Regions from separate parts of the Nonomuraea sp. JJY05 genome, predicted to be linked through region 3. Evidence: riboswitches for the same ligand, from Rfam matches in the RefSeq annotation. Region 3 holds a riboswitch; each other region holds the start of a gene.
What was found. Region 3 has a riboswitch for cobalamin ahead of ACFKCF_RS04990 (ribonucleoside-diphosphate reductase subunit alpha). Riboswitches for the same ligand answer to the same signal wherever they lie in the genome.
Positions count from the first base shown of each region.

Region 1: it holds a riboswitch for cobalamin, as region 3 does, so the genes downstream of both, cobN (cobaltochelatase subunit CobN) here and ACFKCF_RS04990 (ribonucleoside-diphosphate reductase subunit alpha) in region 3, are expected to answer to the same signal.
Region 2: it holds a riboswitch for cobalamin, as region 3 does, so the genes downstream of both, ACFKCF_RS19335 (CbtB-domain containing protein) here and ACFKCF_RS04990 (ribonucleoside-diphosphate reductase subunit alpha) in region 3, are expected to answer to the same signal.

Region 1 covers NZ_JBIEIS010000011.1:147,012-150,275, reverse strand. Annotated here, with positions in the region: gene cobN (cobaltochelatase subunit CobN) at 1-2,155, opposite strand, end outside; cobalamin riboswitch at 2,209-2,334, opposite strand; gene ACFKCF_RS19300 (precorrin-3B synthase) at 2,405-3,264, shown strand, end outside.
Region 2 covers NZ_JBIEIS010000011.1:156,015-159,278, reverse strand. Annotated here, with positions in the region: gene ACFKCF_RS19345 (cytochrome P450) at 1-1,073, shown strand, start outside; gene ACFKCF_RS19340 (dienelactone hydrolase family protein) at 1,078-1,818, opposite strand; cobalamin riboswitch at 1,922-2,051, shown strand; gene ACFKCF_RS19335 (CbtB-domain containing protein) at 2,086-2,274, shown strand; gene ACFKCF_RS19330 (CbtA family protein) at 2,284-3,015, shown strand; gene ACFKCF_RS19325 (histidine phosphatase family protein) at 2,961-3,264, shown strand, end outside.
Region 3 covers NZ_JBIEIS010000003.1:189,450-192,713, reverse strand. Annotated here, with positions in the region: gene ACFKCF_RS04990 (ribonucleoside-diphosphate reductase subunit alpha) at 1-1,734, opposite strand, end outside; cobalamin riboswitch at 1,859-2,056, opposite strand; gene ACFKCF_RS04985 (Bug family tripartite tricarboxylate transporter substrate binding protein) at 2,061-3,008, opposite strand; gene ACFKCF_RS04980 (SAM-dependent methyltransferase) at 3,085-3,264, opposite strand, start outside.

The sequences.
Region 1 (3,264 bases), on a different contig from region 3:
GGGCGGCCGCCTCGGCCCGGTCCACGCTGCCGAGCCCCTCCGTGCCGTCCTCGGCCAGGCCGAGCGCCTCGCGCAGGCCCGGCAGCGTCTCGCGGCCCGACCACATCTGCCGGGCGCGCAGCATCGCCAGGACCAGGTCCACGCGCACCTTGCCGACCGGCGCCTGCCCGAGCACGTGCAGGCCGTCGCGGATCTGCGCGTCCTTGACCTCGCACAGCCAGCCGTCCACGTGCAGGATGAAGTCGTCGAACTCGCTGTCGTGCGGCCGGTCCGCCAGCCCCAGATCGTGGTCGAGCCGGGCGGCCTGGATGAGCGTCCAGATCTGCGCCCGGATGGTGGGCAGCTTGGCCGGGTCCATGGCCGCGATCGTGGCGTGCTCGTCCAGCAGCTGCTCCAGCCGGGCGATGTCGCCGTACGTCTCCGCCCGCGCCATCGGCGGCACCAGATGGTCCACCAGCACGGCGTGCGCCCGCCGCTTGGCCTGCGTGCCCTCGCCCGGGTCGTTCACCAGGAACGGGTAGACCAGCGGCAGGTCGCCGATGGCCGCGTCGGTGCCGCACGCGGCGGACATGCCGGCCGACTTGCCCGGCAGCCACTCCAGGTTGCCGTGCTTGCCCACGTGCACCATCGCGTGCGCGCCGAACTCTGCCGACAGCCAGCGGTAGGCGGCCAGGTAGTGGTGGCTGGGCGGCAGGTCGGGGTCGTGGTAGATGGCGATCGGGTTCTCGCCGAAGCCGCGCGGCGGCTGCACCATCACCACCAGGTTCCCGGCCCGCAGCGCCGCCAGCACGATGTCGCCCTCGTGCGTGAACAACTCACCCGGCGGCGGCCCCCAGTGCCGCTCCATCTCCGTCCGCAGCTCTTCGGGCAGGGTGCGGTACCAGCGCTCGTAGGACGCGGCGGAGATGCGTACGGGATTGCCCGCCAGGTGCTCCTCGGTCAGCCAGTCCTGGTCCTGGCCGCCGGCGGCGATCAGCGCGTGGATGAGCGCGTCGCCGTCCTGCTCGGCCACGCCCGGGAAGCCCTCGCCCAGGTCGTAGCCGGCCTCGGCGAGCCGGGCCAGCAGCCGGACCGTGCTGGCCGGGGTGTCCAGGCCGACCGCGTTGCCCACCCGGGAGTGCTTGGTCGGGTACGCCGACAGCATCACGACCAGGCGGCGCTCGGCTGGCGGGGTGTGCCGGAGGAGCCCGTGCCGTACCGCGATGCCCGCCACCCGGGCGGCCCGCTCGGGGTCGGCGACGTAGACGGTCAGCCCCTCGGGGTCGATCTCCTTGAACGAGAACGGCACCGTGATGATCCGCCCGTCGAACTCCGGGATGGCCACCTGCGAGGCGGCGTCCAGCGGCGACAGCCCGTCGTCGTTCTCCTCCCACGCCCGCCTGCCGGTGGTCAGGCAGAGCCCCTGCAGGATCGGCACGTCGAGCGCGGCCAGCGCGCCCACGTCCCACGCCTCGTCGTCGCCGCCCGCGCCCGCCGTCGCGGGGCGCGAGCCGCCCGCCGCCAGCACGGTCACCACCAGCGCGTCGGCGGCGCGCAGCGTGTCGAGCAGCTCGGGCTCGGCAGTGCGCAGCGAGGAGCAGAACACCGGCAGCGCCTGCCCGCCCGCGTCCTCGACGGCCGCGCAGAGCGTCTCCACGAACGCGGTGTTGCCCGCCAGGTGATGCGCCCGGTAGTAGAGCACGCCGATCACGGGCCCCTCCCCGGGCCGCGCGTCGCGCTCCAGCACCCCCCAGGAGGGCGTGGCCTCCGGCGGCGCGAACCCGCGCCCCGTCAGCAGCACCGTGTCCGACAGGAACGCGTGCAGCTCGGCCAGGTTCGGCGGCCCGCCGTGGGCCAGGTACGCGTGAGCCTCGGCGCAGACGCCGCCGCTGACCGTGGACAGCTCCATCAGCTCGGCGTCCGGCGCCTGCTCGCCGCCCAGCACCACCACCGGACGAGGGCCGGCCAGCAGCGCGTCCAGGCCCTCCTCCCAGGCGCGCCGCCCGCCGAGCAGGCGCACCACGACCACGTCGACGCCCTCCAGCAGGGCGGGCAGGTCCCCGGCCGCCAGCCGGGCCGGGTTGCCCCACCGGTAGGCGGCACCGCTCGCGCGAGCGCTCAGCAGGTCGGTGTCGGAGGTCGAGAGCAGCAGGACGGTACGGCTGTCGCCAGGCACGGCGCAATCCTCCCTCGGGGTCCTCGCCCCGGTCGCGGGTGTCGCGACGGCCGGAGTCTCCTGGCTCCCGGATCAGCGCTCACCCCGGCCTTCCCACCCGTCGCCGGGCAGTGGCCTGCGGTGGGGTTCGCTCCCCGGTCACAGTGGCGGGACCGCGCCGGATTCGCACCGGCTTCCTCCCTAGCCATCGCCTACAGGGAGCCTACGACAGGAGCGGCCTCCGCCAGAAGTGGCGTTACCATCCTGATCGTGTCCATAGCCGACTTTTCCGGACGTTTGCGTCCCGACGCGTGTCCGGGGGCGCTACAGGTGCACGAGGCCGCCGACGGCCCGCTGGCCCGGGTCCGCCTGCCCGGCGGCGCGATCTCCTCCGGCCGGCTGCGCGAGCTGGCCGCCTGCGCGGCCGACCTCGGCTCGGGCCTGATCGAGCTGACCTCCCGGGCGAACGTCCAGGTGCGCGGCCTGCGCTCACCCGCCGCCTTCGCCGAGCGGATCGCCGCCGCCGGCCTGCTGCCGTCGCAGGCGCACGAGCGCGTACGCAACATCGTGGCCTCGCCGCTCGGCGGTCGCACCGGCCCCGGCCTGCTGGACCCGCAGCCCCTGGTGGAGGCGCTGGACCGGGCGCTGTGCTCGCGGCCCCGCCTGGCGGAGCTGCCGGGGCGGTTCCTGTTCGCGGTGGACGAGGGCAGCGGCGACATGCTCGCGCTGGAGGCCGACGTCACGTTCTTCGACGGGCGGCTGCTGCTGGCGGGGGTGGACGCCGGGTTCGCCGTGGCGGCGGACGTCGCTGCCGAGCGCATGATCGCCGCCGCCGAGGCGTTCCTCGACGAACGGCCGGGAGGGGAGCGGGGCGCGTGGCGGATCGCGGAGCTGGACCACGGCCCGGCCCGCATCGCCACCCGCCTCCGCACCTCCGCCACCCCCGACCGCGCCGGCACCCCTCTCGACGTCACCGCCACCCCCGACCGCGCCGGCACCCCTCTCGACGTCACCGGCGCCACCGATCGCGCCCCCGGCACCTCCCTCCACGGCTCCGGCACCCCCGACCGCGCCACCGCCACCCCGCCGCCGCGGCCGACGGCGTCGCGTGCCGGGCGGGTCGAGCAGCG
Region 2 (3,264 bases), on a different contig from region 3:
CCGAAGTGCACGAGATCTTCGGCGACCCAGCGACGTTCTCCTCCGACGTCCTTCGCGTGACCCCCCAGGAGCAGAAGCCGGAAGGGCTGTCGCTGGAGGGCTTCATCACCCAGATCGACCCGCCGGCGCACGGCAAGCTGCGCAAGCTCGTCAGCAGCGCCTTCACCCGCAAGGTCGTCGCGGACCTCGAGCCGAGGATCGCCGCCGTCACCCACGAACTGCTCGACGCGGCGCGCGAGCGCGGCGGGTTCGAGCTGGTGCGCGACCTGGCCTACCCGCTCCCGGTCATCGTCATCGCCGAGCTGCTGGGCGTGCCCAGCAGCGATCGCGCCCTGTTCAAGCAGTGGGCCGACACGCTGTTCCGGCAGGACACCAAGGTCTCGTTCGACGATCTCTTCGAACGGCGGGAGCAGGACACGGAGACCACGATGAAGTCGTGGTGGGAGATGTCCGCCTATCTCGGCGGCCACGCCGCCGAACGCCGGCGGCAGCCGCGCGCCGACCTGCTCACGAAGCTGGTCGAGGCCGAGGTGGACGGCGACCACCTGCCCGACGAGCAGGTGGTCAACTTCGCGATCGTCCTGCTGCTGGCCGGGCACGTCACCACGACGATGCTGCTCGGCAACACGGTGCTGGCCCTGGACGCCTTCCCCGAGCACCAGGAGAGGGCACGGGCCGACCGCGCCGCGATCCCGGCGATCATCGAGGAGTCCCTGCGCTTCTTCACCCCGTTCGCCCTGCTTGCCCGCGCCACCACCCGCGAGACCGAGCTCGGCGGCGTGACGATCCCGGCCGACCAGACCGTTTTGGCCTGGCTCGGGGCGGCCAACCGGGATCCCCGGCAGTTCACCGACCCCGACGTCTTCGACCCCCGCCGCGACCCCAACCCGCATCTCGCCTTCGGCCGCGGCATCCACTTCTGCCTGGGCGCCCCCTTGGCCCGGCTGGAGGGCCGGGTCGCCCTGAACATCCTGCTCGACCGGTTCGACCACCTGCGCACCGATCCGGATGACCCCGTGGTGTTCATGCCCATGCCGACCATGACCGGTGTGCGGCGCCTGCCCCTGGTCTGACGCCTCACCCCTGCTCGCGGCCTGCCACGTACCTGTCGAAGAAGGCGAACGTGCGCCGCCACGCCTCGTCCGCCGCCGCGCGGACGAGGCCGTGACGCAGCGGGAACAGCGCGAGCTTGGCCACGGGGTGATGGCCGTCGGTCATGAAGGAGTGCCCGGCGTCCGGATAGATCTCGACGTCGTGCTCGATGCCGAGCGCCCGCATGTGCTCCCGCAGCCGCGCGCCGTGCGGCCGGAACCCCTGGTCGCGGCCGCCGTAGGAGCCCACGACCGGGCACACCGGCCGCAGCCGCTCCTGGTCGCGGGGGACCGCGCCGTAATTGACCGACGCGGCCCGCACGCCGGGCGGCGCGCTCGCCGCGTACGCGAGGGCGAACCCGCCGCCCATGCAGAAGCCGATCACGCCGAGCCGGTCGCCGTCGACGTCGTCGCGGCCGGCCAGCCACTGCCGGGTGGCGTCGATGTCGGCGGCCGGCTGACCCGGCTTCTCGGTCACGAACTGGTGCATGGCCCGCGCCAGGCACGCGACCCTGGTGCCGTGGCTGTAGAGATCCGGTAGGACGGCCGCGTACCCGTGCTCGGCGAACAGGTCCACCACGTCCAGCATGTCCGGTTCGATGCCGTAGATCTCGTGCAGGACCACCACGCCCGGCCACCCGGCCCCGGGCGCCGTTCCCTGCGGCAGCGCCACCGTCGCGGCCAGCGAGCCGCCGTTCGGCAGCGGGATGCGTACGTCCTGTCTCATCAGCAGTCCTTAACCGACCCAAGGGCAAGGAACGTAACGTAACACCTCACTTGTCCCGCCTGGCGAGGGACGGAAAGGGGATAGGCGGCATTGACGCGAACGGGAGGAAGGGATAAATTCCGGTAGATTTCACGGTTGTCCAAGGGAAATCCGGTGAGATGCCGGTGCGGACGCGCCACTGTATCCGGGACGTAGATCCCGGGAGCCAGGTCGCTTGGACTTTCGTGACCTCGTTGGTTGGGACGCGTCATCCCTGAGGAGGCATGTATGAGTGGTCTGTCCACTCCTTCGGCAATCCCCTTCCCCCGTCTGCGGCTGTGGCTGCTCGCCGTTCCGGTGCTGCTGCTGGTCGCCTACCTGGTGCTGATGGACAACGGGGCCATCTCGCAAACCGGTGCCTACCTGCACGAACTCATGCACGACGGGCGCCACCTGCTCGGCGTCCCCTGCCACTGAGGCACGCGCATGGTACGCACCCTGCTGGTCAGGGGCCTGCTTCTGGGCCTGCTGGCCGGACTGATCGCGGGCGGCTTCGCCTTCGCCTTCGGGGAACCGGGGGTGGACAGCGCCATCGCGCTGGAGGAGGGCCACGCCGCCCAGGAAGCGCCCGGCCATGACCACGGCGAGGAGGCACTCGTCAGCAGGCCGGGACAGAAGGCCGGGCTCTTCCTGGCCACGGGCCTGTACGGGCTGGCCGTGGGAGGGATCTTCGCCCTCGTGTACGCGGGCCTGCGCGGACGGGTCGGCCCCCGGTCGGACGGCGGGCTGGCCCTCGCCGCCGCCGGGACGGCGTTCGTGGCGGTGATCCTTGTGCCGTTCGTGAAATATCCGGCCAACCCGCCTGCCGTGGGGGATCCGGAGACGATCAACAGCCGCACCCTCCTCTACGTGGTCACGATCCTCGTCGGGCTGGCCGCGACGGCGATCGCGGTGGCCACCGCGCGCCGGGTCACCGCCGGGCCGTGGGCGCGGTGGGGTGCGGCGGTGGCGGCGTTCCTGGTTCCGGTGGTCGCGGCGTGGGCCCTGCTGCCGACCGTGGACGAGGTGCCCGAAGGTTTCCCCGCCACGCTGTTGTGGCAGTTCAGGCTGGCGTCGCTGGGGACGCAGCTCGTCTTCTGGGCGGCCTTCGGCGTGCTGTTCGGGTGGGTCGCCGACCGCGCGGCCCGCCGTACGGCGATCGCCGCCTCACCGGGCTGAGCGGGGTGCTGTTCGTACGGCACGCGAGCACACCGGGGATGCGGGCCGCCTGCTTCCCCGCGCCCGACGAGGACGCCGACGCGGCGAGCCTGGCCAGAGCCACCGCCTTGACCCGGACGGTGGCTGGGGCGGGGTGGGTGGCGCCCAGCGCTGCCGCTCGTCAGACCGGTGCCGCCCTCGGGCTGGAGGTGCGGGTGGTGCCGGCGCTGGCGGAGGTGGATTGCGGCCGGTGGCGTGGCCTGCCGTACG
Region 3 (3,264 bases):
CTCGCCCGAGAGCGTCTCGCGCTTGAAGACGTTAGACACCTGCGGCTCGATGCACTCGTAGCAGCCGGCGATGGAGGCGATCGTGGCGGTGGGCGCGATGGCGATCATGAGCGAGTTGCGCAGGCCGGTGCGGGCGACCTTGTCCCGCACGGCGTCCCAGCGATCCGTGCTCGTGACGTAGTGGTCCGGGTGCAGCACTCCCCCGGCCGCCCGCGTCTCGGCGTACGACGGGTGCCGGCCGCGCTCGGCCGCCAGGTCGGCCGAGGTGTCGTACGCGGCCAGCGCGATCTCCTCGGCGATCCGGGTGGACAGCTCCAGCGCCTCCGGCGAGTCGAACGGCAGCCGCAGCGTGAAGAACACGTCGGCCAGGCCCATGACGCCGAGCCCGATGGGCCGCCAGCGCTTGTTGGCCGCCGCGGCCTCGGGAGTCGGGTAGAAGCCCAGGTCGATGGTCCGGTCCAGGAAGCGCACGGCCGTGCGCACGGTGGCGCGCAGCCGGTCCCAGTCCACGCCGCCGTCGGCAAGGCAGGCGGCCAGGTTGACCGAGCCGAGGTTGCAGACCGCGGTCTCGGCGTCGCTGGTGACCTCGAGGATCTCGGTGCACAGGTTCGACAGGTGGATGACGTTCCCGGGGCGGCCGGTCTGGTTGGAGGTGCGGTTGGCGGCGTCCTTGAACGTCATCCAGCCGTTCCCGGTCTGGGCGAGCGTGCGCATCATCCGGCCGTACAGGGTCCTGGCCGGGATCTGCCGGACATGTCGCCCGGCGGCCTCGTACGCGCGGTACGCCTGCGTGAACGCGTCACCGTACAGGTCGGTGAGGTCGGGCACCTCCTTCGGGTCGAACAGCGACCAGACCTCGTCCGCCTCCACCCGGCGCATGAACTCGTCGGGCACCCAGTTCGCCAGGTTCAGGTTGTGGGTGCGGCGGGCGTCCTCGCCGGTGTTGTCGCGCAGCTCCAGGAACTCCTCGATGTCGGCGTGCCAGGTCTCCAGGTAGACGCAGGCCGCGCCCTTGCGCCGCCCGCCCTGGTTGACCGCCGCGACGGACGAGTCGAGCGTGCGCAGCCACGGGACGATGCCGTTGGAGTGGCCGTTCGTGCCCCGGATCAGGGAGCCACGCGAGCGCACCCGGGTCCAGGAGATGCCGATGCCTCCGGCGTACTTCGACAGCCGCGCCACCTGCCCGTACCGGTCGTAGATCGCCTCCAGCTCGTCGCGCGGCGAGTCGAGCAGGAAGCACGACGACAGCTGCGGGCGGCGCGCGCCCGAGTTGAACAGCGTGGGCGAGCTGGGCAGGTACGACAGCGTGGACATGAGCGCGTAGAGCTCGGCGGCCTCCGCCACCGACTCCGACAGCCCGCAGGCCACGCGCAGGAAGAAGTGCTGCGGGCGCTCCAGCACCGCCCGCGTCTCGGGGTGGCGCAGCAGGTAGCGGTCGTAGACGGTGCGCAACCCGAAATACTCGAACCGATCGTCCGCCTCCGCGGAGACCAGCGCGTCCAGCTCGGCGGCGTGCGCGGCGACGAACTCCACCAGCCCGTCCTGGATCAGCCCGGCCGCGTGGGTGGCGGCGATGGACTCGGAGAACGTCCGCACCCCGTGCGCGGCGGCCTCGTCGGCGATCTCCTCGGCCAGGAGGCGGGCGGCGACCCGGGAGTTGGCCGGGTCGGCGATGACCCGGGCGGCGGCCTCCTCGATGGCCAGACGGCGGTCGACCTCGATGATCTGCGTCACGTGCTCTCTCCTCGCGAGCTCGTCCCCCGTGAGGGCGCGCGAGAGCACGGCGGCACGGATCATCCCCCGGCCGTTTCGCTCCCCGGCCCTCCCGCGAGGCCATGGTCACTTCGTGCCGGGCGGGCGGCCCGGGCACACCGCTGGCAGGTCTTCGGGCTCGCGGGCGCACGCAGATCGCTCCTACTGGCCGTCGCTTCCCAGATCACTCCAGTGCACCTGACGGCGGTCGTTCCCGCTCACCGCTGCGGGGCAGCCCCGGAATCACACCGGGTTCCCTTTTGCTCCGCCTCCGGAGAGGCGAACCAGCGACGAGCAGGATCCTACATCTAGTGGCCGTTCCCGCAACTACCCCAGCATGTTGTGGCCTTGGTGGTGTCGAGCAGACCGAGATCCCGCAGGACGGCGCGGGTGCGCTCGACCTCGGAGCCCAGCCACTGCTCGAAGTCGGCGCCGCTGAGCGGGATCGAGATCCAGCCGGCGGACCGGCAGGCCTCCTCCCAGCCGGCCGAGCCGGTCACGTCCTCGCACATGCGGATGGCCGATTCGCGGCTCTCGTCCGGCATGTGTTCGGGTCCGAAGGCCGCCGCCCAGTCCGCGAAGTCGACCCGTACGCCGGACTCCAGCAGCGTCGGCACGTCGAGGCCGGGCACCCGCCTGGCCGAGGACACCGCGAGCGCCTTGGCCCGGCCGGCCTTGATGCTCGCGCGCCAGTCGGCCAGCGGGCCCGTGGCCGCCGCGGCCTTGCCCGACAGCAGCGCGGTGACCGCCTCCTGGCTGCTCGGGTAGTCGGTGTAGTCGAGCTGGCGGGTGTCGGCCCCGAGCCCTCTGGCGATCAGGCCGAACAGCAGGTGGTCGGGCTCGCCCTGGGGTCCGCCCGCCAGCTGCGTCTGGCCGGGACGGGCGAGCAGGTGCGCGCCGAAACCCTCGAAGTCCCGGAACGGTGACCGGGCGGGCACGACCACGACCTCGACCTCGCCGCTGAGCCTGGACAGGGGGGTCGCGGTGTCGAGGAGGGTCTGGCCGTTGTTGAGCTCGGCGGCCGCCAGCGCCGGCAGGCCGGTCACCATGATCCTGGTGCCCCCGGTGGTCTCGTATCCGGCCGCCCGGGCCGCGCCGGTGAGCGCCTGCCCGACGCGCGCCCAGCGACGCCCCTGCGGGTTGATCGAGAACCGGGTGCGCAGGCCCGCCGCGCTCCCGGCGAAGCGCTCCGTCCCGCAGCCGGCCGCGCACGCGGCCAGGCCCAGCCCCCATGCGAAGAACCGCCGACGGCGCATGTGCCTCTCCCCCGAGCTTAGCGAGCCACCGCTTACTCTAGGTTATCGACACAATGCGCAGAGATACACATACTTCTCATAATGGCTTCTTGCCGACCCCCGCCATCAGGGACGACGGCAGCGACCAGTCCCCCACCAGCTTGGGCCGATCGGGACGCCAGTCGACGGCCTGCACCAGCCCCGGCGGCTCCAGCGGGAAGTCGCCGAAGAAGGCGCGGATCTCGGCGGGCGTGCGGTCGGTGCCGCCGCCCGGCTC